Regions from separate parts of the Frateuria sp. GZRe14 genome, predicted to be linked through region 2. Evidence: riboswitches for the same ligand, from Rfam matches in the RefSeq annotation. Region 2 holds a riboswitch; the other holds the start of a gene.
The links. Region 2 has a riboswitch for cobalamin ahead of btuB (TonB-dependent vitamin B12 receptor). Riboswitches for the same ligand answer to the same signal wherever they lie in the genome.
Positions count from the first base shown of each region.

Region 1: another riboswitch for cobalamin. It lies ahead of ACFWZ1_RS01340 (ribonucleoside-diphosphate reductase subunit alpha); the one in region 2 lies ahead of btuB (TonB-dependent vitamin B12 receptor).

Region 1 covers NZ_JBHZGJ010000001.1:279,836-295,409, reverse strand. The annotation lists gene zapE (cell division protein ZapE) at 1-533, shown strand, start outside; gene ACFWZ1_RS01360 (putative bifunctional diguanylate cyclase/phosphodiesterase) at 678-2,501, shown strand; gene ACFWZ1_RS01355 (hemerythrin domain-containing protein) at 2,498-2,914, shown strand; gene ACFWZ1_RS01350 (DUF421 domain-containing protein) at 2,997-3,464, opposite strand; gene ACFWZ1_RS01345 (SDR family oxidoreductase) at 3,469-4,485, opposite strand; cobalamin riboswitch at 4,752-4,966, shown strand; gene ACFWZ1_RS01340 (ribonucleoside-diphosphate reductase subunit alpha) at 5,210-7,624, shown strand; gene ACFWZ1_RS01335 (hypothetical protein) at 7,631-7,861, shown strand; gene ACFWZ1_RS01330 (ribonucleotide-diphosphate reductase subunit beta) at 8,056-9,072, shown strand; gene ACFWZ1_RS01325 (helix-turn-helix domain-containing protein) at 9,106-9,972, shown strand; gene ACFWZ1_RS01320 (nuclear transport factor 2 family protein) at 10,002-10,451, shown strand; gene ACFWZ1_RS01315 (BlaI/MecI/CopY family transcriptional regulator) at 10,689-11,075, shown strand; gene ACFWZ1_RS01310 (M56 family metallopeptidase) at 11,078-12,988, shown strand; gene fabG (3-oxoacyl-ACP reductase FabG) at 13,136-13,873, opposite strand; gene ACFWZ1_RS01300 (phosphotransferase) at 13,870-14,310, opposite strand; gene ACFWZ1_RS01295 (MMPL family transporter) at 14,294-15,574, opposite strand, start outside.
Region 2 covers NZ_JBHZGJ010000001.1:144,261-159,834, reverse strand. The annotation lists gene ACFWZ1_RS00750 (TonB-dependent receptor) at 1-1,950, opposite strand, end outside; cobalamin riboswitch at 2,230-2,458, shown strand; gene btuB (TonB-dependent vitamin B12 receptor) at 2,589-4,439, shown strand; gene ACFWZ1_RS00740 (efflux RND transporter permease subunit) at 4,691-7,870, shown strand; gene ACFWZ1_RS00735 (acyloxyacyl hydrolase) at 8,099-8,629, shown strand; gene ACFWZ1_RS00730 (DHA2 family efflux MFS transporter permease subunit) at 8,728-10,251, opposite strand; gene ACFWZ1_RS00725 (HlyD family secretion protein) at 10,333-11,526, opposite strand; gene ACFWZ1_RS00720 (efflux transporter outer membrane subunit) at 11,536-13,014, opposite strand; gene ACFWZ1_RS00715 (MarR family winged helix-turn-helix transcriptional regulator) at 13,037-13,492, opposite strand; gene ACFWZ1_RS00710 (hypothetical protein) at 13,566-13,814, opposite strand; gene ACFWZ1_RS00705 (helix-turn-helix transcriptional regulator) at 14,074-14,928, shown strand; gene ACFWZ1_RS00700 (hypothetical protein) at 14,996-15,358, shown strand; gene ACFWZ1_RS00695 (S9 family peptidase) at 15,476-15,574, opposite strand, start outside.

The DNA of each region.
Region 1 (15,574 bases), 140 kb from region 2:
AAAAGCACTGCCGGGTGGTGGAAATGGTGTCGCCGCACGACTGGCGATTGCGCGCGCTGACCCAGGCGCCGGTCTACCTCACCCCGCCCGGCGCCGAGGCCGAGCGCGCACTCGCGCGCGTCTTCGCCAGCCAGTCGCAAGGTGACGGGCAGGACGGCGGGACGCTGGAAATCAACGGCCGGCCGATTCCGGTGCGCCGGCAGGCGCCGGGCGTGCTGTGGTTCGACTTCGACGCCTTGTGTGAGGGCCCGCGCGCCGTCTCCGACTACATCGCACTGGCGCGCCGGGTGCCCACCGTGATCGTCTCCAACGTGCCGCAGTTTTCCGTGTACAGCGAGGACGCCGCGCGGCGGTTCGTGCTCATGGTGGACGAGTTCTACGACCGCCTCGTCAAGCTGGTGCTTTCGGCCGCCGCACCGATCACCGAGCTGTACGACGGCGAGCGGCATCGCGCCGAATTCAGCCGCACCGAATCGCGGCTGATCGAGATGCAGAGCGAGGAGTACCTGGCGCTACCGCACCGGCCCGAATAGGCCTGACCCGCAGTAGGCCGCGCCACCTCGCGCGGCAGTCTTCGCACTTTCCCATTTTTCGCATTGCGGCTGCCGACGCGGCCGAAGTACTCTGGCCGAAGGGTTACAAGCGGTTCCCACCTGGTCGGCCGGAGGGAGAACGCCATGCATACGACCATGGAGCACGCGCTGGAAGCGACGTTCATGGACAGGGACACCGCTCCTGGCGACGGGGCAGACCCGTTGGCCACGACCGACCATTACACCGTGCCCGGCTTCGATGCCGTCGCCCATCTGGCTGCCGCTTCGCTCGGCGTGGCGATGGTCGCCCTGGTGCTCGATAGCGGCAGCGCGTACTGGTACAGCCACGATGCCGGCCCGCACGCCCCGCACGTGCTGCATCCGCTCTACTTGGAGGCCGCGCGCCGCGGCGCTGGCCAGGTGCTGCCCGACATCGCCGCCGATGCGCGCTATCGCGACACGCCGCCGCTCACCGGCCCCTCGCCGGCCAGCTTGCGGTTCTTCGCCTGCGAACCGGTGTTCACCCTGAGCGGCCGCCACGTCGGTGCGCTGTGCGTGATGGACCACGCGCCACGCAGCGGCCTGGACGAGGCGGGACTGGCTGCGCTGCGCGACGCCGCGCGTCTGGCCGGCGCCGGCGTGGTGCTGGGCAGCTATCTGGGCCGCACCGACCCGGTCACCCAGCTGCCGCATCGCAGCGCCTTCTTCGAGGACCTGCGCAACCGCCACAAGAATGGCGTGCAGCGCGCCTGGCTGATCGCCATCGAAGTGGCCCCGGTGGAGCGCTTCAATGCCTTCGTGCGCGCGATGGGCTTTGCCTACGCGGACGAGCTGATGCGCGCGGTGGCTGCGCGCGTGCAGGACTGGATGCCGGCGCGCACCAACCTTTTCCAGGTCGGCGTCACCCGCTTCGCCGCCGTGCTGCCGGACGGCGACCAGCCGCTGGAAACGAGCCAGCTGGACGCGCTGGTAGCCCGCCTGCGCACGCCGTTCAATTGCCTGGATATCCCGCTCACGTTGCAGCCGGGTGTCGGCCTGCTCGACCTGGACGTGCGCCAGCTCGACGGCGCCGATCCGTTGCGCCAGGTGATGAGCGCCTCGTACGCCGCGCAGCGCAGTCCGCGCGGCTGGGCGCTGTACGAGCGCAGCCAGGACGAACGGCACCGGCAGGAGTTCTTCCTGGTCACCGAGCTTGCGGCCGCCCTGACCGAGCGCACCGAGCTCTATCTGCACTACCAGCCGCGCGTGCGCCTGAGTGACGGCCGTTGCGTCGCGCTGGAAGCGCTCGCGCGCTGGCGCCATCCGACCCTGGGCGAGGTGCCGCCGAGCCAGTTCGTGCCGCTGGCCGAGCGAGCCGGGCTGATGCGCTCGCTGACCGGCTGGGTGCTCGACCACGGCGTCGCCCAACTGGCCGCCTGGCGCCGGACCGGTTGCGACGTCGGCCTGTCGCTCAACATTTCCAATGCCGATTTCGACGCCGACCTGGTCACGCGCCTGCAGGATGTGGCGAACCGCCACGGCGTCGATCCGCGCGTGCTGGAACTGGAGTTCACCGAAAGCACGCTGCTGGCGCACAGCGACGCCACGCGGCGCCACCTGGACGCGGTGCGCGAATTGGGCACCGGCATCGCCATCGACGATTTCGGCACTGGCTACAGCAACCTCGCCTCGCTGCGGCAGATGCCCGCGACCTGCCTGAAGATCGACCAGTCCTTCGTGCGCGCGATGGACGCCAGCCGGCATGACGCGGCGATCGTGCGCTCGACCGCTGCACTCGCGCACGACCTGGGTTTCCGCGTGGTGGTCGAGGGCGTGGAGAACCGGCGCATCTACGACACCGTGCGGCGCATGGCCTGCGACGAGGTGCAGGGCTTCCACGTCTCGCGCCCCTTGCCGGCCGCCGCCGTGCCACCCTGGCTCCAGCGCTCGGCCGACTGGCACCAGGTCGATGGCGAGGGCGCTCCGTGAGGTTGACCGACATCCTGCGCGACCAGCATGCGCAGCTGTACGTCCTGCTCGACGAACTGCAAGGCGTGGGCCTGGCCGGTCCCGAGGGACGCGAGCGGCTGCGCAAGGCGAGGCAGGCAATGGTCGCGCACCTGGCCCTGGAAGACAGCCGGCTCTACCCGGCCCTGCAAGCGCACCCGTCCACCTCCACCCTGGCCCGCCGCTACGTTGGGGAGATGCAGCAGCTGACGCCCGCGCTGCTGGCGTTCTTCGACGCCTACCACGAGGGCAATGCCGATCCGGAGGCTTTCTCGCGCAGCCTGGGGCAGTTGCTGGCAGTGCTGAAGCAACGCATCGGCCGCGAGGAGAACCAGTTGTATCCCGCCTACGAGGCGCATTGCGAGCCGACCGGATTGCCGCCCACGCAGGCGTGAGCCACGGGCCATCGCCCCCGCCGCCGGGATCAGGTCGTGGGCCGAAATCTGCCTGCGTGCAGTATCCGGTCAGACGATGGCGTCAGCGCTTCGGCGCCTTCAGCACGCTGATCTTGCCATTGGCCTCCAGCCGCACCTCGGCCACGTCGCCCGCGTCGCGCAGTCCCTGTTCACGCAGCGCGCGGCGGAACGCTGCCTCCGACATGTCGTGCTTGCGCAGCGCGCCGTCGATGACCTGGCCATCGCGCGCCAGCAGGCTGGCCTTGCCCTCGACCATTCGGTCCAGGCGGGGCCAGCGCGCGCAGGTCCAGGCGATGCCCTTGTCGAGCAGGAAGATCGCCAGCACGCCGATGATCGCCGCCAACGGTTTCTTGTCGTCGCCGATGATCGCCGTGCGCAGGGTGCCGCCGACCAGCATGAGCACCACGATGTCGAACGTGGTCATCTCGCCGAACGAGCGCTTGCCCAGGAGCCGCAGCAGGACCAGCAGGCCCAGATAGACGCCCGCGCCGCGCAGCGCGTAGACCCACCACGGGTCCAGGAGATGCATGGCGTCAGCCCGTCGAGCCGCCCATCACGGGCAGGATCGCGCCGCTGATGTAGCTGGAGCAGCTCGGCGCGGCCAGGAACACGTATGCGGGCGAGAGTTCCTCCGGCTGCGCCGGCCGGCCCCACGGATTCTGCTGGCCGAACTTGGCGACCTGCCTGGCCGGCTTGTCGGCGGGATTGAGCGGCGTCCACACCGGCCCCGGCGCCACCGCGTTCACGCGGATGCCGCGCGACACCAGATTGCTTGCCAGCGACATGGTGAAGGCGTGGATCGCGCCCTTGGTCGCGGAGTAGTCGAGCAGGTGCGCGTTGCCGAACAGCCCGGTTTCCGAGCCGGTGTTGATGATCGAGCTGCCCTCGCGCAGGTGCGGGAGCGCGGCCTTGGCCATGTGGAAATAGCCATAGATATTGGTGCGCATGGTGAGGTCGAAATGCTCCTCGGTGATGTCTTCCAGCGCGTCGGCATGCTCCTGGAAGGCAGCGTTGTTGACCAGGACGTCCAGACGGCCGAACTCGTCCACCGTCTGCTGCACGGCCTGTTCGCAGAAGTCCGGGTCCTTCACGTCGCCGCGGATCAGCAGGCAGCGGCGACCTTCCTTCTCGACGTGGCGCATGGTCTCGCGCGCGTCCTCGTCCTCGGACAGGTACACCACCGCCACGTCCGCACCCTCGCGCGCGAACAACACGGCCACGGCGCGGCCGATGCCCGAGTCGGCGCCGGTGATGATCGCCGCCATGTCCTGGAGCTTGCCGCTGCCGCGGTAGTCGGGCGCCTGGAATTGCGGGCGCGGCTTGAGCTTCGCCTCCTTACCCGGCTTGCTCAGGTGTTGCTCGGGCAACGGCGGGCGCGGTTTGGCGCGGGTGCTGGTCTGGCCGGGCTGTTTCTTCGCGGCGCTCTTGCTTGCCGGTTTCGATGCCTGCTTCTGTTTGTCCTTGGCGTCGATGCGCGATTGCACCTGGCGTTCTTTCGCTACCGCCTTGCCGGTGCCGTTGCCGCCTTTGGCGGTCTTCGTCGTGGCCATCATCCGCTCCCGCTGTGGCTGGGTATGGCCCGCGACGATAGGCAGCGCGCCGTGGCGGACAAGTGAGCGCAGCGTTGCGCCGGAACCCGGGTGCCGCTAGCGCCCCATCCGCCTGCCGGCCTTCCCTGCACGCGCAGGGCAAGGTGTAAGAGGGGGCGCTGTGCAACTCCGGCCCTCCTTCCGGTCACGGGGAGGTGTCAAAGGGGATGCGCGCTGCCCGCGGCCGCCAAACACGAAATCTTGGGTTGACCGGCATCCAAAGCCCCGATATGTTGTGCGCCGTCGGTGCCCGTCCAGACGCGACTGTCGGTCGGGCTTAAAAGGGAATCCGGTGTAAATCCGGAACTGCCCCGCAGCGGTAAGCGGAAACGAACGTCCTCACATGCACTGGGCCGCAGCGCCTGGGAAGCGAGGGCAAGTAGGTGGGTCGACCGACCCGCGTCCGCGAAGTCCGAAGACCTGCCGGCACGCCGGGCCCCAGGGGCCGGCGGTCGCGTCGCATGAGACGCGCCCGCCCGACCCTGATGCGGCCCGGCGCGGGTGACCGCTTCCGCGGGGAGGCGCGTTGCATGCGGGCGTTCTGGCGCCCGCGTGGGGCGTGCCGTCCATCGGAAGCGAGCCCTCAGGCCCTGCGCGCGGGAGCAGGCGTTTGACGTTTTCGGAACCGTCGCGTCGGTGCGTTCTCCTCCGTACCGGCGCGGCGGCTTCCCTCCCGGAGATCCGCATGGACACCCTCGATACCGCTTCCCGCGAAAGCACGGCCGCGCCGTCCGTCGACGACGGCTTTGCCCTGACCCCGCCGCACAGCCCCGCGCAAATGCGCGTGACCAAGCGCAACGGCGCCACCGAAAGCGTGGACGTCAACAAGATCGTGCGCGCGGTGACGCGCAACGCCGACGGCCTGCACGCGGTCGATCCGCTGCGCGTGGCGCTCAAGACCATCGGCGGCCTGTACGACGGCGCCAGCACGGCGGAGCTGGACCAGCTCTCGATCCGCACCGCCGCCGCGCTCACCGCGGAGGAGCCCGAATACGGCCAGCTTGCCGCGCGGCTGCTCGGCGCCTACATCGACAAGGAAGTGCGCGGGCAGGAGATCCAGAGCTTTTCGCAGTCGATCGCACGCGGTGCGGAGCTGGGCCTGCTCAACGCACGGCTGCGCGACTTCGTCGCCGCGCATGCGCGCAAGTTGAATGACGCGATCGACCCGGTGGCCACGCGCCGCTTCGAATACTTCGGCCTGCGCACCGTGTACGACCGCTACCTGCTGCGACACCCGCAGATGCGCAAGGTCATCGAGACGCCGCAGCATTTCTTCATGCGGATCGCTTGCGCGCTCGGCGGCAACGACGTGGGCGAGGCGCTGGAGCTCTACCGCCTGTTTTCCGCGCTCGACTACATCCCCAGCTCGCCGACGCTGTTCAACGCCGGCACCGCGCACGAGCAGCTCTCCTCCTGCTTTCTGCTCGACTCGCCGGCCGACTCGCTGGAGGCGATCTATGACAAGTACACGGACGTGGCCAAGTTGTCCAAGTTCGCCGGTGGCATCGGCCTCTCGTTCACGCGCGTGCGTTCGCGCGGCTCGCTGATCCGCGGCACCAACGGCCACTCCAACGGCCTGGTGCCCTGGTTGAAGACGCTCGACGCCTCCGTCGCCGCGGTCAACCAGGGCGGCAAGCGCAAAGGCGCGTGTTGCGTGTACGTGGAGCCCTGGCATGCCGACATCGAGGAGTTCCTGGAGCTGCGCGACAACACCGGCGACGAGGCGCGGCGCACGCACAACCTCAACCTGGCCAACTGGATCCCGGACGAATTCATGCGACGGGTCGAAGCCAACGGCGACTGGTCGCTGTTCGACCCGAAGGCCGTGCCGCAGCTGGTCGACCTGTGGGGCGTGGCTTTCGAGCACGCCTACCGCGAGGCCGAGGCCGCCGGTCTCGCCGCCAGGACGATCAAGGCGCGCGAGCTCTACGCGCGCATGCTGCGCACCCTGGCGCAGACCGGCAACGGCTGGATGACCTTCAAGGATCGGTGCAACGCCACCGGCAACCAGACGGCCGAGGCGGACAACGTGATCCATCTGTCCAACCTGTGCACCGAGATCCTGGAGGTCACCGGCGCAGGCGAGACAGCAGTGTGCAACCTGGGTTCGATCAATCTCTCGCGTCACATCGCGGAGGGCACGTTCGACTTCGGGCGCCTGGCCACCACCGTGCGTACGGCAGTGCGCCAGCTGGACCGGGTGATCGACCTCAACTTCTATCCGATCGCCAGCGCGAAGAGCGCCAACCGGAAATGGCGTCCGGTGGGCCTGGGCGTCATGGGCCTGCAGGACGTGTTGTTCCAGTTGCGCCTGCCGTTCGATTCGGCCGAGGCACTCGCCCTGTCCACACGCATCGCCGAAGAGATTTACTTCCAGGCGCTCGAGCAGTCCTGCGAGCTGGCCGAACAGGCCGGCGCGCATCCGGGCTTCGGCGAGACCCGCGCCGCGCGCGGCAAGCTGCAGTTCGACTACTGGCCGCAGGCCGCGCCGCACGACGAGGCGCGCTGGAGCGCATTGCGCGAACGCGTCAAAAACAGCGGCCTGCGCAACTCGCTGCTGATCGCGATCGCGCCCACCGCCACGATCGCCTCGATCGCCGGCTGCTACGAGTGCATCGAGCCGCAGGTGTCCAACCTGTTCAAGCGCGAAACGCTCTCGGGCGATTTCCTGGTGGTCAACCGTTACCTGGTCGAGGAATTGAAGACGCTGGGCCTGTGGACGACCGAGGTGCGCGATGCGATCAAGCTGGCCGACGGTTCCATCCAGGGCATCGCGGTGATCCCCGAACGCCTGCGCCAGGTCTACCGCACCGTGTGGGAGCTGCCGCAGAAGGCGCTGATCGACCTGGCCGCCGCGCGCGGCGCGTACATCGACCAGAGCCAGTCGCTGAACCTGTTCATGGAGAACCCGAACATCGGGCAGCTGTCCTCGATGTACATGTACGCCTGGAAGGCGGGCATCAAGACCACGTATTACCTGCGCTCGCGGCCGGCGACGAAGATCGCCAAGACGACCGTCGCCGCGCCAAGCCAGGGCGAAGCAAGCGCAGCGGTGTTGTGTTCACTGGAGAATCCGGAGTATTGCGAGGCCTGCCAGTGATGGGGGATGCCCATGCAGCCTTATCGCAATCTCGATGGCCATTCGGGCGTCATGGGGTACGAGCTGGGCGCGGGCTGGATCCAGGTGTGGTTCGTCAACGGCAAGGACTACCGGTACTCGGCGGCCAATGCCGGGGCGGAGCATGTGCGGAACATGCAGGTCCTGGCGGAAGCCGGCGAGGGCTTGGCCAGCTACATCAGCAAGTTCGTCCACGACAAATACGATTCCGGCGCGTGAAGGCCCCTCGCCGGCCGGGAGAGGGGTGGGGCAGAGGGTACGGCCCTTGCCATCGCTCGCTCACCCTGAGCGTAGGCGCGTCAGCGCCGAAGTCGAAGGGCCGCGCCCACCCGGCACCCGCGCGAGCTCCGCACCCACCCGCCCTTTCGGGGCACCTTCTCCCGGGTGGAGAAGCAAAAGTCCAAGGCATCCCGATGACCAGCCAACTGCTCGACCCCGGCTACGCCCTCACCCTGCGTCCGATGCGCTATCCGGCCTTCTACGAGATGTACCGCGCCGCCATCCGCAACACCTGGACGGTCGACGAGGTCGACTTCGCCCCCGACCTCACCGACCTCACCGACCTCAACGCCAGGATGAACGCCGCCGAGCGCCACCTGATCCAGCGCCTGGTCGCCTTTTTCGCCACCGGCGACACCATCGTGGCCAACAACCTGGTGCTCAACCTCTACCAGCACATCAACGCGCCCGAGGCGCGCATGTACCTCTCGCGCCAGCTCTACGAGGAAGCGCTGCACGTGCAGTTCTACCTGACCCTGCTGGACACCTACATTCCCGATCCGACCGAACGGCACAAGGCGTTCGACGCGATCCAGAGCATCCCCTCCATCCGCGCCAAGGGCGAGTTCTGCTTCAAATGGATCGGCTCCATCGAGCACCTTCGCCGGCTCGACACCCGCGAGGACCGCCGCCGGTTCCTGCTCAACCTGATCTGCTTCGCCGCCTGCATCGAGGGACTGTTCTTCTACGCCGCGTTCGCCTACGTCTACTACCTGCGCTCGCGCGGCCTGCTGCACGGACTGGCCTCGGGCACCAATTGGGTGTTCCGCGACGAGTCCGGCCACATGGCCTTTGCGTTCGAGGTGGTTCGCACGGTGCGCGCCGAGGAGCCGGACCTCTTCGACGATGCGCTGCGCGCACAGGTCGAGCAGATGCTCGAGGAAGCGATCGCCTGCGAAACGCAGTTTGCCCAGGACGTGCTGTCCGGCGGCGTGGCCGGCCTGTCGGCCAGGGATATGCGCCAGTACCTGGAGTACTGCGCCGACCAGCGCCTGGCCCAGCTGGATTTCCCGAAGAAGTACGGCGCCAGCAATCCGTTCGACTTCATGGACCTGCAGGACGTGCAGGAGGTGACCAACTTCTTCGAGCGACGCGTGTCGGCCTACCAGGTCGGCGTGCAGGGCGAGGTGGCGTTCGACATGGCGTTCTGAGACGCTGGCGGCCTGCCTTGCCGGGGGAAACCGATGAGCCTGGCCGACGTCACCATGCTGTTCGACAGCCCACTGTTGCGCATCACCGGGATCGACTGCCGCCATCCGCGCGGCGGTTGCGGTTGCGAGCGCGGCGACGAGCGCACGCATCTGGCCCTGCTGCGCCGCGGCGGCTTCGGCTACCACCTGCGTGGCGCGGCGTACGTGGGCGATCCGGCCACCGCATTGCTCTACCGCGCCGGCGACAGCTATCGCATTTCGCATCCGTTCGAGGGCGGGGATGCCTGCAGCTGCTTCGAGGTGGCACCCGAGCACGAGGACGAAATGTTCTGCCGCCGCCTGCGCGACGGGGCCGACGCCGCGCGCGTGGCCAGTGCGGCCGACCAGTACCGGCACCGCGCGCTGCACGCCGCGCTGGTGCGCGGCGGGGCTGATCGCCTGGCGGTCGAGGAAGCGGCTACCGCGCTGTGCCACGACATCCTGCATCGCGCCGCGCTGCCCGAGGTTCCACTCTCCGTGGCGGCCCGGCGCCTGGCGACGCGCGCGCGGGAAATGCTGCTTGCCGAGCCCGCCGCCGACGGCGGGCTCGCGGCACTGGCCACGCGGGTCGGTTGCTCGCCATTCCATCTGGCGCGCGTGTTCCGCCGCGCCTTCGGCCTGAGCCTGGCGGACTACCGCACCCGCGTCCGCCTGGCGCTCGCGCTCGAACGGCTCGCCGCCGGCGCGGACGATCTCGCCGCGCTGGCCTGCGAGCTCGGCTTCAGCCACCACAGCCATTTCGGTGCGGCGTTTCGTCGGCATGTCGGGCTGACACCCGCGGCGGCGCGGGCGCGGCTGCGCACGGATGCGGTCGCACGCGCGAGCAGGCATTTGATAGCGACGCGGGCGCGCGGCCGCTAGCGTTGCGGGCGTCCCCACGGGAGTACGCCATGAAGTCCGCCGTTGCCCTGTTCGCCCTGGTCGCAGCCTTTCGCGCGGGCGACGCCCGCGCCACCGCGCCTCACGCCATGCTGCCACCCGCGCTTGCCAGCGCAGTCGCCGCGTTCGACCGCGCGCAGGTGCAGGGCGATGGTGCCGCGCTTGGCCGCCTGCTGGCCGACGACTACGTGCTGTTCAACAGCCGTGGCCGCGTCGAGGACAAGGCCGCCTTCATCCACGACTACACCGCGCCCGGCGCCTCGATGAAGCCGTTCACGGTGGAAGATGAAGTGGTGCGCCACTGGCCCGGCGGCGCCGTGCTCGGTGGCGTGGCCACGCTGGAGGGCACGAGCGAAGGCAAGCCCTACAAGGTCCGCCTGCGCTTCGCCGATATCTGGGCCGAACGCGACGGGCGCTGGCAGGTGGTCTTCACCCAAGCCATTCGCGTCCCGTTGCCGTAGCCCACCAGGGCTCCCTTTCCCTTGCGGAGGCTTGGGGTGAGGGGCCGAGGCTCGACGGGGTCGGCGGCGTGGTGACGCTCCCCTACGCGCGTTTCCCCCCACGCCCTGCCTGCTCGCAAGCCTTGTCCCCTCACCCCAAGCCTCTCCCTTACAAGACAGGGCGCCATGCCGCCCGGCCTATTGACTACACCTGTAGTCAGCGCTAGCTTGACTACAACTGTAGTCAGGAAAGCCGCCATGCCACGCCCCTCGATCGGCGACCAGGAACTCGCCCTGCTCCATTACCTGGCCGACCACGCCCCCGCTTCGGTGGGTGAGGTCGCCGCCGGCTTCGGCGAGGCACGCGGGCTGGCCCGCTCGACCGTGCTGACCATGATGGAGCGGTTGCGCGGCAAGGGTTACCTCAAGCGCCGCCAAGGCGGCGGCCTGTACCGCTACAGCCCGGCCACCGCGCCCGGCGAGGCGATGCGCCACGCCGTCGGCAGCTTCGTGGAAAAGACCCTGAGCGGATCGGTCTCGCCATTCGTGGCCTACCTGTCCGAGCGCGCCGAAGTCAGCGATGCCGAACTGGCCGAGCTGGAGGCGCTGGTGGCCCAGTTGCAGTCGCGGCGCAAGGAGACCTGACCATGTCCACGCTCCCGGCATTGCTCGATGCCCTGTCCACCCGCCTGCTGTGGACCTCGGCGCAGGCCTGCCTGCTGATCGGCGCGGTCGCGCTGGCCTGCCACCTGCTCCCGCGGCTGCCGGCCGCGGTGCGCTGCATGCTCTGGTGGCTGGTCGGCGCGCAACTGGTGCTGGGCTTGGCCTGGCACACGCCGCTGCAGCTGCGCTGGCTGCCGCCGCCCGATGACGCACCACTGATCGTGACGACCCCGGCACCGCCGGTTGTGCTGCCGATGGCCACGCAGCCAGTCGCCCGTCGCGCACCCTCCGCCGCCTTCGTTGCGCCGCCCCCAGCGCCGCGGTTCGCCTGGCCGCGGTTCCTGCTCGTTCTCTGGCTCGGTGGCGTCGGGCTGCAACTTGCCCTGGCCGCGCGCCAGGGATGGCGCGTCGCTCGTGCCCGCCACGGTGCGCGACCGGCTCCGCCGGCCTGGCAGGCGGTCTGCCGAGTCCACGCCCGCCGGTTGGGCCTGCGCCATGCGCCCGGTCTGGCACTGTCGCCGGCCATTGGCTCGCCGCAGGTGCTCGGCGCCTGGCGCCCGCTGGTGCTGTTCCCGGCCGACGCGCGCCTGTCCGACGAGGAAACCGCGATGGCCATTGCGCACGAACTGGCACACCTGCGCCGCGGCGACCTGTGGCTGGGCTGGGTTCCGGCACTGGCTCAGCGCCTGTTCTTCTTCCACCCGCTGGTGGCCTGGGCGATGCGCGAATACGCGCTCAGCCGCGAGGCCGCCTGCGACGCCCAGGCGCTGGCCTGCACCGGCGGCGCACCGCAGGCCTACGGCCGGCTGCTGCTGCGGCTGGGCGTGGCCACCCCGCTCCCCTCCGGCCTGGCCGGGGCTTCCCCCACGTTCCACAACCTCAAGAGGCGACTGACCATGTTGCAGCACATCGAGGCCACTCCCCGCCGCAGCCGCGGCTGGCTGCTGCTTGTCGCGATCGCGGTGGCCGGCGTGGTGCCTTACCGCGTGACCGCCGGCAGCACGGATGCTCCCACGAGCCAGAGCCAACCCGCACAGGCCGCGCTACCCGCGGCACGCCCGGCACCGGCCGCGGCGCCCGCGCCCGCCGCACGTCCGGCACCGGCCGCCCATCCGGCGCCGTATCGCATCCCGCCTCCGCCGCCGGCACCGCCCGCCCCACCCCCGCCGCCTCCCGCGTCCATCCCGCCCGCGCCTCCGGCACCGCCCGCACCTCCGCCGGCACTGACGGGCTTCGCTGGCCATCACGTGCACATCGACAACCATTCGGACGCGCGTAGCGGCCTGGCGATCTTCGACGGCGATACGACGATCATCAACGGCAACGATGCGGACATATCCGCGGCCCGCCATCTGCAGCGCGGCAACGCGCCGCTGGTCTGGTTCCGCCACGCCGGCAAGGCGTACGTCGTGCACGACCCGGCTGTGGTCGCGCGCGCCAAGGCGATTTACGCGCCGGTGACCGAGCTGGCGAGCGAGCAGGGCAGGTTGGCCGGGGAGCAGGGACGGCTGGCCGGCCAGCAAGCCGGACTGGCTGCGCGGGATGCCGCCTTCGCCGGAGAGCAAGCTGACCTCGCCCGCGAGGCGGCGGAAATCGCCGCACAAGCCGTGGAGGTCAACCCGGGGCCGGACGAGGGTGCTTCGCGCGCCCGCGAAGCGCGCCAGCACGCGCTAGAACAGCGGCAGGCCGAGCTGGAGCAGCGGCACGCTGCGCTGCAGAAAGAGATTGCCGGACAACAACGCGACCTCGAAGCGCAACAGGCTGCGTTCGGGAAACAGCAGCAGGCACTCGCCGAGCACCAGCAGGAGGTCAGTCGCAAGGCCGAGCTGCAGATGCAGCAGTTGCTGGAAGAGGCGGTTCGCAACGGCAAAGCGCAGCTGACCGGGGCGCGCTGATCGGCCAGGGCTCACCACGGAGCACGCGCAGAAGCGCGTGCGGCCGGTTCCCGACCGGCGGGAGGCCAGACCCTGTAGGGCCCGCTTGTCGCCGATTGTTGATCGGCATCCCCTACCAGCGGGCTGCCAGGAGGTTGCTGCTCGCCGTCAGGCCATGCCGCCGTTGATGCCGATCACCTGGCCGTTGATGTAGCCGGCGGCGTCCGAGCACAGGAAGGCGACCAGCGCGGCGACTTCCTCCGGCTTGCCGGCTCGCTGCGCCGGCACCATCTCGCGGATCCGCTCGGGCGGGAAGTTCTCGCCGACCATGCGGCCCTCGATCACGCCGGGCGCCACCACGTTGGCGGTGATGCCGCGAGAGGCCATCTCGCGCGCCAGCGATTTCACCGCGCCGTGCAGACCGGCCTTGGCTGCCGCGTAGTTGGCCTGGCCGCGATTGCCGACCTGGCCGCTGACCGAACCGACTGCCACCACGCGACCGAAGCGGGCACGCGCCATTGGCAAGAGCAATGGCTGTACGACGTGGAAGAAGCCATTCAGCGAGACATCGATCACGCGCTGCCACTGCCCGGCGTTCATGCCGGCCATCGGCGCGTCGTCGTGCACGCCGGCATTGCTCACCACGGCGTGGATCGGACCGTCGGCCAGCAGGCTCTCCAGCGCCGTCTGCGCGGCGTCGCCATCCGTCACGTCGAAGGCGATGGCGCGGGCCTGCCCGCCCGAGTCGCGGATCGCCGACGCCACGGCCTCGGCGCGCTCCGGCGCGCTGTTCGCGTGCACGATGACCTGATAGCCGGCCGTCGCCAGCGCGTGGCAGATCGAGCTACCGAGATCGCCGCTGCCGCCGGTGACGAGGGCGCGGCGGGGCGAAGCAGTCGTGCTCATGAGTTCGGTCCCTCCGGATGGATCACCGCGGCGCGCCCGCTGGCCAGGAGGTGGCCGTCGCGTTCGATGCGGAACAGGTACTGGGCGCCGGTATCGCCGGCATAGAGGCATTGCGCATGGACGTCCAGACGTCCATCTGGCGACACGTACTCGACAGCCAACCGCACCTCGCGCAGGCTCACCAGCATGCCCGGCCGGACGGTCTCGACGCCGCCGGCCCGCGCGCGCAGCGCGCCATGCACCGCCATCGCCTGCGCACCGTACTCGGCCAGGTGCACCGCGTGCAGGCCATGCGGGCCGCGCAGCGGGTTATCGGGGCGGGCGTGACCTTCGCTGGCGGCGTGGATGGTGTCCACGTCCCATGTTAGGACCGCATCGAGCAGGCACATGCCGCCCGCGTGCGGGATCAGGTGCGCCCAGTCACTCTTCGGCAGCATGCTCGGCCTGCGCATGCGGCGCCATCAGGATGGAAAGGCAGAAATGGAAGGCCACGCCCAGGCTGACGGTGAGGCCGATCGCGCGCAGCACGGGGATGGTCGCCCAGGCCAGCATGCCGAACACCAGCAGCGCCGACAGCACGCACACCAGCGTGGCGTGGAGCGTGCGCCGCTGCTCGGCGGCATTGCCGGTGTCGCGTTCGAAGAACAGCGCGTAGTGCAGACCCAGGCCACCGGCCAGGATCAGCGCGACCAGGTGGAACAGCGAGATCTGCACGCCCGCCACCCGTTCGACCGCCAGCACCAGGAAGGTCGCAAGGGTCATCGGCGCCAGCACGTGCCAGGCCCGACGCAGGCTGCGCAGGGCCAGGCTGATAGTCAGCACCAGCAGGATCGTGGCGGCCAGCAACGCCTGCAGGATGCGCGTACGGTAGGCGATCACGAGCGATTCGGCCGCGCCCTTCAAGTCCAGCACGCGCACGGTGCCACCGCTACCCCGGGCCAACGTCGCCAGCGCCGCGGCATCGTGCACGCCGCTGACCGTACCCAGGCCGAGCCAGTGGCCGTCGCGTTCGACCAGCATCGCGGCCAGGCGCTGGCCCAGCGGACTGGCCGCGAAGGCCTTCGGGGTCAGCGGCGGCAGACTGCGCGCGGTCTCCACGTCGGCCACGAAGGGCGCGAACAGGTCGCGCCGGAACGGCAGGCCATCGGTGGCCTCGGCGAGCGACTGCTCCAGTGACGCGCGATCCGGCAGTTTCTGCTGGCGCGCGTGTTGCGATGTTGCGCTGGGCAGGTAGCGCGAGGGCAGCTCGATCGCGTCGACGGCCTTGTTTGCAACCAGCACGTCGACCTTCGGCTCGAGCTTTTCAGACAGCGCGAGCACCGCCTCGGGCGTGGCCGCCTCCAGCACCAGCAGGTAACGCACGTCCGGCGCGCCGAGCGCCGAGCGAAGGCGGGCGTCGCGCAGCAGCAGGTCGGTCGGCAGCGGCGTGAGCGCGGCCAGGTCGTTCTGCCAGAACGGTCCGCGGCCCAGCGCGAGCAACACGACGATCACGACGGCGACCGCCCACGGGATCCAGCGCGGACGCGGCAGATTGTCTACCGCCCCGCGCAGGCGCTTGAGCCATGGCAACGCCGCGACATCGCGCACCCGGGTCGGCAGCAGGTACGGCAGCAGATAGCGCGTGCTGAAACCGGCGGCGAGCAGGCCGACGATGGTGAACACGGCCAGCTGCTTCAGACCGTTGACGCCCGAAGCGTAGAA
Region 2 (15,574 bases):
GGTGTAGTACGAACCGGAAGCACCACGGAGAGCCACGCTGGTCGGGAGCGCGAGGTAGTAGCGGCCCGCGTTACCGTAGATCTTGAACGTCGAATCACCGTTGACGTCCCAGCTGAAGCCCACGCGAGGAGCCCACTGCGGCGTGGTCTGGCGGATGTAAGCCTGGCCGTCGCTATTGAAGTTGGTGAACTGGTCGTTGCGCAGACCAAGCTTCACCAGCCAGTTGTCGCTTACCTGCCACGCGTCCTCGACGTACTGGGCGCGCTGTTCCACGCGAACCGAAGCGGCCGTACGGAAGCGGTACTGGGCGACGTAGTAACCATCCGCGCCACCGGGGTAGTTGGACGGCGAATCGACCTGGCCCTCGCTGATGTCAGCGCTGGGATCGTTCAGCTTGTTGTATTCCCACGCGTAGCCTGCGTTCGTGGGGATGTAGTCGCCATCGGACAGATCCTGCGTACGCTGGTTGTCGATACCGGCCGTGAGGGTGTGATCACCCAACACGTAGGTGACGTCCAAGCGATAGTTCGTGCCCTTGGTCTGGTGCGCCGGATCGGTGGTCGTGAGTACGGTCTGCGTGTTGCCGATGCCCGCGCCGCCGCCGGAGTACGCAGGATTCTGCTGATCAGGGCTCAGCACCGCGATCAGGTCCGCGTTGAAGTCGGCCGGAAGCTGGGTGTACAGGTCGGTGTTCTGCTTGCCGAACTGTGCCGAAACAGTCAGATCGTCAGTGAGGTAACCGGTGTACTTGGCGATCCACATAGAAGCGGCGGTCTTCGTATGCGTATCGGCATACAGGTAGTCGCCCATCGTGCGGGTGTCGTTGTCGTACCCGTAGATGTTGCCGTTGTAGCTGGTCTTGGTGGACGCGCCGGTCAGCTCGAGCACGTTGCTGGAATTGATGTTCCAGTCGATCTTGCCGTACCAGCTGGGATCGTTGTACGAGTAGACCGTCTCGGTGCCGCCTGCGGCCGTGCCCACGCTCTTGCCGTTGGTGCGATGACCCTCGGCCGAGGCGAACATGTACAGGCGATCCTGGATGATCGGGCCGCCAACGTAAGCGCTCTCGACGATTTCGGAGGTCTTGTTGTCGTTGCGGTACTGGTAGAGCGAGCCATTGCTCGGAACGTAGATGTTGCGCGGATCCGAGCGCAGGCTGCCCGGCGTGTACAGAGCCTGGGCGCCGAAGTGCCACTCGTTGGTACCGCGCTTGCCGATCTGGTTGATCACGCCACCATCGGAACGACCGTACGCTGCGCCGTAACCGCCGGTCAGCACTTCTTCCTGGTCGATCGAGCCGTAGGGCAGGTTGATGCCGCCAAGACCATTGAGCGGATCGGTAACGTTCATGCCGTTGATGTAGTAGGCATTCTCGGTTACCGAGGAACCGCCGAACGAAACCAGGCTGTTGCCGGTCGGGCCGGTGAAGAAGCTCGAGCCCTGGACTGCGGTCGGTGCCAGCAGCGCGATCGCTTCGGCGCTGCGCGCCAGCGGCAGCTGACGAAGCTGCTGGGCGGTGATCACGGTGCGCGAATCGACGCCAGTGACGTCGATCGACGGCAGCGAGTTGGCCGTGACGGTGAGACCTTCCAGGTTCTGCGCATTCTGGGCGCCGTCGAAGGAAACATCCGTGCCGGTGCTGACCTTGACCGTGACGTTGTTCCGGGTCGAGACCGTCTGGCCGTCACGCATCAGCGTGACCGTATACATACCGACCGGCAGCGAATTGGCGCTGTAACGACCCGACTCGTCCACCGTCACCGTGCGCGCGATGCCCGACTGACCGGTGATCACCACGGTTTCACCCGCGGCAACCGGCGCACTACCGAAAATGCTGCCGGTCGTGGCCTGACCATAGGCGAGGCCGGTAAAGCCCAAACCCAAGGCCAGAGCCACGGTAAGAGCGCTGCGACGAGGCTGGGCCCCGTGCTGAAGGTAACGCTTATTCATTAACAGATCTCCCCAGATCGACTCGAAACGAGTCCAATAAAAGCTCACGTGCCCACAGACGGCACGCCAGATGACCCCGACGAAAGCCCCGCTTCCCGTTGGCTGGCTTGGAACTATCGCCCGCCCCCCCGATCAGGGCTTTGTCTGATCCGCAATCACGCAAAGCGATGAGTTGCTCTTGGAACGTAGCGCCCGCCGTAACGGTATGTCAACTTTTTTTTAGCGTTCCCATCCCAATTCCAGAGCGATGCGGGCTTGGCACCGGTGGGCTGAAATTCCTACTATTGCCTGGTTTCGGGTGTCCCTGCTGGCCCAAGAGCTGGCGGGATGAAACGGGAAGCCGGTGCGTTGTGCGATGCACAACAATGCCGGCGCTGCCCCCGCAACGGTAAGCGAGTCGAACGGACGGCACCACGCCACTGTGCTCATGAGCATGGGAAGGCGCCGTCCGGCAGGCACAGAGCCTGCGCCCGCGAGCCCGGAGACCGGCCCGAAGCATTTGCCTGGTGGACCTGCGGTGGGCGGGCCGGACCTCGTGCGTGGCCTCGCGCCTGCCCGTCGTTCCCCCTGCCTCCGGCCGCCAGCTCATCCACGCTTGAGGCCGTGCGTGGGCGCGCGGCCAAGGAACGCACACATCCATGAAGAAGACACTGCTTGCCGTCGCCCTGTGCGGCAGCTCGTTCGCCGCGCTGGCGACCGGCACCTCGGATCCGGTCGCGCTGTCGCCGGTCATCGTCACCGCCACGCGCACCGCGATCACCGTCGACGATGCGCTGTCGTCGGTCAGCGTGATCACCCGCGAGGACATCGATCGGCTGCAGCCGGTCTCGCTGATTGACCTGCTCCAGGGCCTGCCCGGCGTGACCTTCGCCCAGGCTGGCGGACTCGGCCAGCAAAGCTCGCTGTTCCTGCGCGGCACCAATTCCTCGCATACGCTGCTGTTGATCGACGGCGTGCGCGTGGGCACGGTGAGCGCCGGCATTCCTGCCTTCGACCAGTTGCCGCTGGACCAGATCGAGCGCATCGAAGTGGTGCGCGGGCCACGCTCGAGCCTGTATGGCGCCGACGCGATCGGCGGCGTGATCCAGATCTTCACCCGGCACGGAACGCGCGATAGCGGCCTGGCGCCATCGCTGCGGCTGGGCGCCGGCAGTCGCGACTACGCCGACGGGCAACTCGGGCTGGCCGGCGGCGACAAACACGCCTGGTACAACCTGAGCCTCGGCAGCCAATACACCCGCGGCATCAACGCCTGCCGCGTGGGTGCAGGCACGGTCTTCGCCGGCTGCTTCACCGACGAGCCGGACGCCGATGCCTATCGCAACCGCAATGCCCTGGCCAACGCCGGCTACCGCTGGGACAACGGCACGGAGCTGACCGCGACCTGGCTGCGCAGCGACAGCCGCGCGGAGTTCGACGGCGCTCCCTACGGCAACCAGCACCACAACCGCCAGCAGGTCGCCGGCGCGCAGTTGGGCTTCGATCCGCTTTCCTTCTGGAAGGTCACCCTGGCGGGCGGTCAGAGCCTGGACGAACAGCACACCGACAACGACGGCGTGTTCGTGCGCTACGGCAACTCGCGCCGCAACCAGGCCTCGTGGCAGAACGACCTGAGCCTGGCGGACAACCAGTTGCTGACGCTGGGCGTCGACTGGCAGCGCGAGCACCTGTCCAGCGATACCGGCTACCTGGACGACAGCCGCAGCGACACCGGCGGCTACGTGCAATACCAGGCCAACTTCGGTCGCCACGAAATGCAGCTGTCGCTTCGCCACGACGATAACCAGCAGTTCGGTGGTCATACCACCGGCGCGGCGGCGTGGGGTTACGCGTTCGACCACGGCCTCAAGCTGTCAGCCAGCTGGGGCAGCGCCTTCCACGCGCCGACGTTCAACGACCTGTACTACCCCTACGGCAGCGGCAACCCGGACCTGCAGCCGGAAACCTCGCGCAGCGCCGAACTCGGCCTGGCGCAGCAGCAGAACGACTGGCACTGGGCGCTCAACGCCTACCAGACCACCATCGACCAGCTGATCTCGCTGGATGCCAATTACTTCCCCCGCAACATCAGCCGCGCGCGCATCCGCGGACTGGAAGCCCAGGCCGGAACGGCGCTCGCCGGCTGGCGGGTTGAAGGCTACCTGACGCTGCAGCGGCCAGAGAACCGCGATGGCGGTGCCAATGATGGCCATCTGCTGCCGCGCCGTCCCGAGCGCACCGCGCGGCTGGAGCTCGACCGCCGCTTCGGCGCGTTCGGCGTGGGCGCCACCCTACTTGCCGCCGGCGCGCGCTACGACGACCTGGCCAACCGGCACCGGCTGGGTGGCTATACGACCGCCGACCTGCGCGCGAGCTACGCGTTCGCGGGCGACTGGCAGGTCGAGGCACGGCTGGCGAACGCGTTCGATCGGCACTACGAAACGGTCTACTACTTCAACCAGCCAGGCCGCAGCTGGTATCTGACGCTGCGGTACACGCCCGGGGGTTGAGGTTCCCGCGAGCCTGCCCCATCCGCCCGTCGGGCATCTTCCTCCGCAGGCGGGGGAAGGACCCGCCTCATCCGGCCCTGCCTTTCGGCAGGGGCCGGACTTCAGGCACATCCTCCGCCGCGAGCACCCGGCATAACGTGCCGCATGACCCTGCCCATCCTCTGGCCCACGAACCACGTGGCAGCAGCGCGCTACGCTAGCCATCCCGGCGCGGCACCTGCCGCGCGCCCTCCCCGCGGTACGGACGCCCCGTGAACATCTTCGCCCCCCTGATCCGCCGCCCGATCGGCACCTCGCTGCTGGCGCTTGGCCTCACCCTCGCCGGCGTGTGGGCCTACCTGCTGCTGGGCGTGGCGGCATTGCCGTCACTCGATTTTCCCGGCGTCTACGTGGTGGCCAACCAGCCTGGCGCCAGCGCGCAGACCATGGCCAGCACCATCCTGGCGCCCCTGGAGCGCCACCTGGGCCGCATCCCGGGCGTGGATGAGATGTACGGCAACGCCACCGAGGGGCAGGCCTCGGTGATGGTCCGCTTCACCTTCGACCGCACCGCCGACAGTGCCGCGCGCGACGTGCAGGCGGCGATCAACGCGGCCGCGCCGGACCTGCCCTCTGGCATGCCCGGACCACCGCAGTATTTCAAGTTCGACACGGCGCAGATCCCGATCCTGTTCATTACGCTGACCTCCTCGGGCATGCCGCAGGACCAGCTGTTCGACTTGGCCGACACGCTGCTCAAGCCCGCCGTCTCGCAGATCCAGGGCGTGGCGCAGGTGCAGGTGTTCGGCGGCACGCCGCACGCGGTGCGCATCGAGCTCGATACCGACGCGTTGGCAGCCAAGGGCCTGACCTCCAACGATGTGGCCAACGCCCTGCGCGCGGCCAACGTCACCTCGCCGCAGGGCACGCTGAGCGACGGCCGCACGCAGATGACCGTCACCGCCAGCGACGGCCTGCAGACGCCGGATGAGTTCGCCCACTTGCTGATCGCCATGAAGCATGGCGTGCCGGTACGCCTGTCCGACGTCGCCCACGTCTACGGCGGCCAGCAGGACAAGTACCAGAGTGCCTGGTTCGCCGACGCCAGCGGCAGCGCGCGCACGGTCGGCCTGCAGATCAGCAAGCGTCCGGAGGCCAACGCGGTGGCAACGGTGGAGGCGATCCGCGCCAAGCTGCCGCAGCTGCGCGCCTCGCTGCCGGCCAGCCTGCAGATGAACGCGGTGTTCGACCTCACCCAGACCACCAAGTCGGCGCTGCACGAGGTGGAGGTCGCGCTGCTGATCTCGATCGTGATGGTGGTGCTGGTGATGCTGGTATTCCTGCGCCGGCTGCGACCGACGCTGATCGCCACGCTGAGCGTACCGCTGTCGCTGGCCGGCGCGTTCGTGGCGATGTGGGCGCTCGGCTACACGCTCAACACCTTGTCGCTGGTCGCGCTGGTCCTGTGCATCGGCTTCGTCGTCGACGATGCGATCGTGGTCATCGAGAACATCGTGCGCCACATGGAACACGGCATGCCGCCGCTGCAGGCGGCGCTGACCGGCGTGCGCGAGATCGGCTTCACGGTGGTGTCGATCACGTTGTCGCTGGTGGCGGTTTTCGCGCCGCTGCTGTTCGGCAACAACATGCTGGTGATGCTGCTGCGCGAGTTCTCGGTAACCCTGACCGCGGCGGTGGTGATCTCGGCGATCGTCTCGCTAACGCTCACGCCCGCGTTGTGCGGCCGGTTGCTGACCGCCGAACCGGCCAACCCGCCGCCGCCCGGGCGCATCGAGCGCGCGGTGGAGAATTTCGACCGTGCGCTGCTGAAGCGCTACGAGCGCGCGCTGGATTGGGCGATGCACCATCGCCGGCTGATGCGCTGGCAGCCGCTGCTCCTGCTGGTGCTGACCGTGCTGCTGGGCATCGCCGTAGGCAAGACCGCCGGCGGCACGTTCATGCCCGACGAGGACACCGGCCAGCTGCAGGCGCAGGTCACCGCCGATGCCAACATCTCGCCGGAGCTGCTCACCGAGCGCGTGCTGCAGGTGGCCAAGATCATCAAGGAAGACCCGGCGGTCGAGGACATGCTCACCATGCTCGGTGGCGATGGCGGCGGCGGCGGCGCGGTCGGCAACTCGGCGCAGATGTTCATGGACCTGAAGCCGCGCGGCGACGCGCCGGGCGACCGTCGCATCGGCGCCAAGGAAGTGGTCGAGCGCCTTTCCAAGCGGCTGGACAAGCTTGCCGGCGTCGAGGTCGAGCTCAGCATCGCGCAGTTCCTCGGCGGTGGCGGCAGTGGCGACAAGGGCGGCCAGTACGAATTCCAGCTGGTCAGCGACAATGGCGGCGACCTGCAGCCGTGGACGCTGCAGATGGTCCGCCAACTGCGTGAGAACAAGGAATTCCGCGACGTCGGCAGTGACTTCGACCAGGCCGGCAAGCAGCAGATGCTCAAGGTCGACCGCGAAGCCGCCGGCCGCCTGCACGTGAGCATGGGCGACATCGACTCGGCGCTGTACAACTCGTTCGGGCAGAACCCGGTGTCGGTGATCTATTCGGACATCAACCAGTACCGGGTGGTGCTGACCTCGGCCGGCGCCGAGTCGATCAGCCCGCAGTCGCTGCTCAACATCCACGTGCGCAACAGCCGCGGCGAGATGATCCCGCTCTCCGCGCTGGCGCGGATCGAGCCCAACATCGCGCCGATGCGCATCCGCCACCACAACCAGCTGGAAGCGGCCACGGTCACCTACAACCTGGCCAAGGGCGTGGACCAGCAGCGTGGCGTCAAACTGGTCGAGCAGGCCGCCTTCGCGGTGCACTTGCCCGACGGCTTCCGGGTCGACTTCACCGGCGCCAACCAGCGACTGCAGCAGGCCAAGTCCAACGGCTTCATCCTGCTGCTGGCCTCGATCGTTGCGATGTACATCGTGCTGGGCATCCTCTACGAAAGCCTCGGCCATCCGCTGACCATTCTTTCCACGCTGCCGGCCGCGGGCATGGGCGCGTTCCTGGCCATGCTGGTGACGCAGACCCAGCTCTCGCTGATGGCGATCATTGCGATCCTGATGCTGATCGGCATCGTCAAGAAGAACGCGATCCTGATGGTCGACTTCGCACTGGTCGCCCAGCGCGAGCGCAACCTGGCGCCGCCCGATGCGATCCGCGAAGCGGCGTTGGTGCGCTTCCGTCCGATCACGATGACCACGCTGGTGGCGATGGGTGCGGCGCTGCCGCTGGCGATCGGCTTCGGCATCGGTTCGGAAATGCGCCAGCCGCTGGGCATCGCGATCGTGGGCGGCCTGCTGGTCTCGCAGCTGTTGACCCTGCTCAGCACGCCGGCCATCTACCTGTGGGGTCACGACCGCAAGATCCGCAAGGCCGCGCGCAGGCAGCGGCGTGAGGAGAAGAAGCGGCTCAAGGCACTGGGCAAACAGCAGACCGCCTGAACGGTGTCCCGAGCAGGGAACCACTTGTGGCGAACGCTTTCTGCCTGTCAGTGGCATCGCCCGCAGGTGGGTCCTGGCCGGCTTCGGCATCGCCATCGCCACGACCGTTATGACTGATCCGTGGAACACAGCGTTCGCCAGCATGCACGGCGCGCTTCACCCAACGACGACGGGATAAAATAAACTATTCAGTACACGAACTTGCCTGCCCCAGGAAAGGGTTCCCACATGCTCCCCGCCTCCTCGCGTCTTCGCGGCGCGCTGACGCTGCTCCTGACCCTCGCCGCGCTGCCCGCGGCCGCCGCCCACGTGGAAGTGCAGGGCGGGCGCAGCTACATGGACGACCATGGCGCCAACACGGCGTTCGTCGAAGCGACGTTCGCGCCGCACGCGATCGGACGCAGCGGCCGGCTGGACTGGTCGCCGGACATTTCCGCCGGCTGGATCGACAATCGCGACGTGAGCCGCTACCGCAACGCCGAGTTCGATACCCGCGATTCGGTGGCGCTGCTGGCGGCCGGCGCCCGCTTCCACTACGGCGCGCCCGATGCCTGGTATCGCCCGCTGTTCTTCAGCTTCCAGCTGGCCGGCACCAACCACACCACCCAGGCGCTGTCGAGCCATTACCAGTTCGTCAGCACGCTGGGCTGGCAGGGCGAACACCTGAGTTTCCAGCTGCGGCACGTGTCCAACGGCGGGCTCAACGGACCCAACCGCGGCGAGACGATGGCGCTGGTCGGCGTCGGCTTCGACCTCTGAGACGTAGCGGTTCGGAGGGCGGCTTTCGCCCACCGCCCGGATTCGCGGACGGCTGTCATCCCTATAAAGAGAAAGGCGCCCGCGGGGCGCCTTTCTTTTCAGTGCCCGCCGCTGGCGGCCGGTCCGGCCTTGGCGAGGAACGGCGGCCGGGTCAGCCAGATCACCAGCACCAGGCTGATGAAGACCCAGCCCAGCACGTGGAAGACCTCGTTGAAGGAGATCTGGTAACCCTGCTGGGTCGCCATCTGATTGATCATGGCAGCGGCAGTCTGGGGATCGCCCATCGACTCCATCGCCGCGCGCGTGCCGGGATCGTACGCGGTGATGTGCTCGACCAGTTGCTCGTGGTGGGCCACTGCGCGGCGTTCCCAGAACAGCGTGGTGATCGACGCGGAGAAACTGCCGCCCAGCGTACGCAGGAAGGTCGCCAGGCCCGAGCCCGAGGCGATCTCGTTCTGCTGCAGGTCCGACAGCAGGATGGTCAGGATCGGCATGAAGAACAATGCCACGCCCAGGCCCTGGATCAGCTGCACCAGCGCCACGTGGTAGAAGTCCACGCCGATGTAGAAGTCCGAGCGCATGAAGCATGTCACGCCCAGCACGATGAAAGCCACGGACGCCACCGCGCGCAGGTCGAATTTCGGCGCGAACTTGCCCACGAAGAACGTCAGAAGAACCGGCAGCACACCGATCGGCGCGGTGGCGAAACCGGCCCAGGTCGAGGTGTAGCCCAGGTTCCGCTGCAGCCACAGCGGCATCAGCAGGCTCATCGCGAAGAACGCCGCGTAGGCGAGGACCAGCGCGATCGTGCCGTAGGTGAAGTTGCGGTGGCGGAACAGCTTGAGATCGACGATCGGGTCCTTGTCGGTCAGTTCCCAGATCAGGAAGATCGCGATACTGATCGCCGAAACGATGCTGGTAACGATGATGAAGGTGGAGTTGAACCAGTCCTCGTCGTTGCCCTTGTCCAGCACGACCTGCAACGCGCCTACGCCGATGATCAGGGTGATCAGGCCCACGTAGTCGATCTTCGGGCGCTCGGTCCTGTCCACCCGCCCGCGCATCTGGTTGCCCACCACCATGCTGGCGAAGATGCCGATCGGCACGTTGATGAAGAAGATCCACGGCCACGAATAGTTGTCGGTGATCCAGCCGCCCAGGATCGGGCCGGCGATCGGCGCGACCACGGTGACCATCGCCAGCAGCGCGAGCGCCATGCCGCGCTTGGCCGCCGGATAGATCGAGATCAACAGGCTCTGCGTGATCGGGTACATCGGGCCGGCCACCGCGCCCTGGATGGCGCGGAACACGATCAGCATGCCCATGCTCTGCGACACGCCGCAAAGGAACGAGGTCAGCGCGAACAGCAGGGTCGACCAGATGAACAGCTTCACCTCGCCGAAGCGGCGGGTGAGGAAGCCGGTCAGCGGCAGCGAGATCGCCATGCTCACGGCGAAGGAGGTGATCACCCAGGTGCTCTGGTTGACGCTCACGCCGAGGTTGCCGGCGATGGTCGGCAACGACACGTTGGCGATGGTGGTGTCCAGCACCTGCATGAAGGTGGCCAGCGAAATGCCGACCGTGGTGAGCGCCATGCTGGGTGGACGGTATTGGGTAGTCATCGCAGGGATTCGCTCTCTTGCAGGAGTGCCTTGGGCGCGACCGAAATCCGGTCGCGCTCAAGGGGCGCTCCTGCAGGTGGATTACTTGCCGCTGCCGGCCATGTTCGCGTGGACGATCTGCGCGATCAGGTCGTCGGCCTTGTGCAGCTGCTTCTCGTACACATCGGTGCTGAAGGCCGGCTTGGACGGCGGCTCGACCGCCAGCATCGGGCCCTGCTTGTCGTGCAGGTTGACCGTCACGTCGGTGGACAGGCCGATCCGCAGCGGATGCTTGCCCAGCTGGCCCGGATCGGCGAACACCACGCGCACTGGCACGCGCTGGACGATCTTGATCCAGTTGCCGGTGGCGTTCTGCGCCGGCAGCAGCGAGAAGGCGCTGCCGGTGCCCACGCCCAGGCTCTGCACCATGCCCTTGTAGGTCACGTCCCCGCCATACACGTCGGCGTGGATTTCCACCGGCTGGCCGATGCGCATGCCGGTCAGCTGGGTTTCCTTGAAGTTGGCGTCGATCCACACCGCGTTGAGCGGCACCACGGCCATCAGCGGCGTGCCGGGCGCCACGCGCTGGCCCAGCTGCACCGAGCGCTTGGCGACGTAGCCGTCGACCGGCGCCACGATGGTGGTGCGCATCGCGTCGAGGTAGGCGGCGCGCAGCTGGGCCGCGGCCGTCTGGACGTCCGGATGCGAGGCGACCACGGTGTCGTCGACCAGCACCTTGCTGGTCTGGTACTGCTGGGTGGCCGCGTTCAGCGCGCTTTCGGCGGCGGTCATCTCGTCGCGGGCGTGCGCCAATTCCTCGGCCGAGATCGCACCGGACCTGGCCAGGTCGCGGCGGCGGTTGTAGTCGGCACGGGCCTTCTGCACCGCCACCTTGCGCGCGGCGACGTCCGCCTGCGCACCGGTCACGGTGCTGTACAGGCCGCGCACCTTGCGCACGGTGCTGGCGAGGTTGGCCTTCGCCTCGGCCAGTGCGACCTGCGCATTGCTCGGGTCCAGCTTGATCAGCGTCTGGCCTGCCTTGACGCGGTCGCCGTCGTCGGCGCCGATCGACACCACGGTGCCCGGCAGCTGCGGGGTGATCTGCACGATGTTGCCGTTGACGTAGGCGTCGTCGGTGCCTTCGTACCAGCGGCCGTCGAAGTAGTACCACAGGCCCCAGCCGATCAGGGCGAGCAGAACCACCACGCCGAGCGCGCGCAGCAGGAAACCGCGCTTGTTCTTCGCGGCCGGCGCAGGGGTGGCGCCGTTGGGTTGGGAAGCAGGCTGGGTGGACATGGAGAAGCCTTAGGAATGAGCGGGGGCGGAGGGGGTGGATGCGGTGGGCTGGTCGGCGGTGGGCTGGCCGGCCGTCGACTCGGGGCGGTAGCCGCCGCCGAGGGCCTGGATCAGCTGCACCGAAAGATCGACCTGCTGCGCCTTGAGCGCGGCCATGCGCTGCTCGGCGAGGAGCAGCTGCTGGCGCACGCTGAGCGCCTCCAGGTAGCTGCCCACGCCGGCGCGATAGCGCTGCTCGGCAAGGCGCCAGGCGTCGTTGGCGGCATCCAGCGCACGCTGTTGTGCCGCGACCTGGGTGGCCAGCGACTGCTGCGCGGCGTAATCGTCGGCGACCTCGTTGAGCGCGCCGACCAGGGTCTGGTTGTACTGCGCCACGACCAGGTCGTACTGCGCATCCTTGGCCGAAAGGTTCGCGCGCAGACGGCCGCCGTCGAAGATCGGCAGACTGAGCGACGGGCCCGCCTGATAGAACAGCGAGGAGGCGCGGAGCAGCGGGTTGCCGCCCATGGCGAGCAGACCCGCCATGGCTCCCAGCTTCACGTTGGGCAGGAATTCGGTCTTGGCCGCGGTGATGTCCTGGCCGGCCGCCTCGACGCGCCAGCGCGCGGCGACCAGGTCGGCGCGATGACCGACCAGCTCGACCGGCAGGTCGGTCGGCACCGCGACGGCGTCGGGCGTCAGCGGCTGCGGGCGGGCAATGTCCAGCCCACGGTCCGGGCCCTTGCCGAGCAGCACCGACAGTGCCGAGCGGGCCGCGTCGATGGCGCGCTGGGCGACCGCCAGCTGCTGTTCGGCGGTGGCTACCTCGGCATCGCCCTGCTTGAGCTGCAACTGGCTGTCGAGGCCGGCGCGGACGCGCTGGGCGGTCAGTTCGCGTGCCTTGCCGGCGCGCTCGAGTTCGTCCTGCGCCAGGTCATGCTGGGCAAACGCGTAGCCCAGCTGCGCATAGGCGCGCGCGACGTTGCCTGACAGCTCGATGCGCGCCGCGCGCGCCTCGACTTCTGCGGCGCGCGCCTGGCCCAGCGCCGCTTCCCATGCGGCGCGCTGGCCGCCCCACAGGTCCAGGCCCCAATCGAAGCTGAGGTAGCCGAACTTGGCGACCGAGAAATGTGCGTTCTCGCCGAGCAGGCCCGACGGCGGCTTGGCGCCGGCCACGCTGGCACCCAGGCCCAGTTGCGGTTGGCGCGCCGCGTCGGCGAGGCCGGCCGCCGCCTGCGCGGCGCGGGCACGCGCGTCGGCCGCGGCCAGGCCCGGATTGCCGGCCAGCGCTTCGTCGATCAGGGCATCCAGCTGCGCATCCCCAAGGCCGCTCCACCACGCCCGGTCCGGCCAGGCGGCCGGCGTGAGCGAGGCTTCGCCCAGGCTGCGCTGGGCCTTCAGCGTGGACGGTTCGGGCAGCTTGCCGTCCGGATGCAGGCCGCCGCTGCTGGCGCAACCGGCCAGAACGAGGGTCAGTGCGGTGGCCGCCGCAAGGAGTTGCAGACGCATGTGTGGGGATTCCGGGTGAGAGTCAGTCTTTGTCGCGCAACGCGTGCAACACGCGCGTCAGGTAATCGTGCAGGTGCCGGCGCTCGGCTTCGCCGAGCGAGCGCTGTGCCGCTTCCAGCACGCGCTCGTTGCAGTCGGTCAACTGCTGCCACAGCGCGTTGCCCTGTTCGGTCAGCTCGATGCGCAGCGCGCGCCGGTCCTGCTCGTGCGGGCAGCGGCGCAGGTAGCCCTTGCCTTCGAGCTGATCCAGCTGACGGGTCATGGCCCCGCCGTCGAGCTCGACCGCGCGGGCCAGTTCCGAGGCGGTCATCGGCCCCAGCCGGGCAAGCCGCTTGAGGATCAGGAACTGGGTGAAACGCAGCTCCACGCCCAGTGCCGCCAGCTCCGCCTCCATCGCGCGCACGATTTCCGAGCGGACCAGGCCGAGCAGGACGCCCAGGCTTTCCTGGGCGGTGTAAGCGAGCGAGTCGTTTTCCATGCCGCGCATTCTATTGCCGTAAGAATATTTGTCAAGGCAAATATCGTGGCGGCGACATTTGTTCGGGCAAGAGTCAGGCAGCGCGCGCCTGGCGCGCCGCCAGTTCGTCGCGCACCAGCGTGGCCAGCGCCGGATCGCGGATCGTGAACAGCTCGAAGACGCCCAGCGCGTGCAGTGTCGGCAGCAGCGCGAGCAGTCGCGGCTCGGCCTGGCAGCGCACCGGCTCGGGAGTGGCCGGGTCGAGCATGAGTTGGGCATGCACCACGAAATCGACGAGCGCGTCGGTGTCGGGCGCGGCGGGTGGCGGAGTGATGAGCGACATGCCGATCTCCTTAGGTGGGGCATTGTCGGGACGGCCCCGGTCGAGCGCTTGAACCGAAGGGCTGACCTTTCGCACGTAGGACGTGGCAACAGGCAGCAACGTGACAGCGTCCGGTGCGGCCGGCGGATGGGGATGTCCGCGACGGGCCCGCGCACGAGGCGTGCGCCGGCACGCAACATTAGCCGGCGGCGGTTACCATGGGCAGGCAGCCGATACTGCTGGTACCCCCACTACCACCCGTCCTCTCCCGGGGCTCACGATGAGCACGCGCATGCAACGCATCGAGTTGAAGGCCTTCCTGCGCGCGCGGCGCGCGGCGCTGGCGCCCGAGGCGGTCGGCCTGCCGCGCGGGCAGCGTCGGCTGACGCCCGGCCTCCGTCGGGAGGAAGTGGCCGCGCTCGCCGACGTGGGTCTCACCTGGTACACGTGGCTGGAGCAGGGACGGCAGATCAACGTCTCGGCCGCCGCACTGGCGCGCATTGCCCGCGCGCTGGCGCTGTCGTCCAGCGACGAGGCCTATCTGTTCGCGCTGGCCGGGCTCACGCGGCCCGAACCGGCACCCGCCCGGATCCAGGTGCCGGCGCCCATCCTGGGCATGATCGAACGCTACCAGGGCCCGGCCTTCGTGCTCGATCCGCTGTTCGACCTGCTCGCCTACAACCGCTACGCCGATTTCCTGTTCGACTTCGAGGCGGTGCGCGGACCGTTCTCACGCAACCACGTCTGGAACGCCTTCATGCATCCACCGCGGCGGGTGCTCTACCAGCCGCATTTCATGCGCAGCGCGGCCAACCTGGTGGCGATCTTCCGCATGAGCCACGCCGCGCACCCGGACGATCCGCGCTTCGACGACCTGGTCGAGACGCTGGTGCAGACCAGCGCGGAGTTCGCCGGCCTGTGGGAGCAGCAGGAAACCGCGCCGCTGTCCGCTCTGGAGCTGCCGCTGTACGACGCGCGGCTGGGCCATTTCTGCGTGCATTCGACACGCCTGCCGATCCGCGATGGCCAGGCCGACGGCGCCACGGTGTTCTGCTTCGTGCCGGCCGACCCAGCCTCGGCGGCCTGTTTCACGCGCCTGGTGGAACGGGTCGACGAGGCGGCGTTGCCGGCCTGAACGGCTGACACCGGCATCACGCAGCCGGATCGACGATCGTCGCGCTATCCCGCAAAGGAGCGCGACCATGGAACCGATGTTGAGCATGCGTACCGCGGCGGTGCTGCTGGCGCTGGCCGCACTGGGTGGCCTGCTGATGGCCGGCATCCGCTTCGCCGGCAAGCCGCACCCGCCGACCTGGCTGGCGATGGGGCACGGTTTCATCGCCGGCGCGGCCGTCACGTTGCTGGTCTACGACTACTTCACCACGGGCCTGCCGGGACTGGCGCAGCTCGCCCTGCTTCTGTTCGTGCTGGCGGCCGCCGGCGGCATCGTGATGAACCTGGGCTACCACTGGAAACAGCTGCCGCTGCCCAAGTGGCTGGTGGTGGTGCACGCGCTGATCGCGATGATCGGCTTCGTGCTGCTGCTGATCGCGGCCTGGCGCTGACTCAAGGTGGGCTTCGGCCCACCTTTCCCGCGGGGCGCCGGTGGGCCCCGAAGCCCACCCTAGGTTGCGTCTGGCGCCGCGCTCCCTCTCCCTCCGGGAGACGGACGTTGCGGCGCCTTACCTGACCGGCTTGACATAGGTGTCGAACAACTCCTCGATGCGCCGGTATTCGTCGTACCACGAGTCCGCGTGGACGAAGCCGTGCCGCTCCATCGG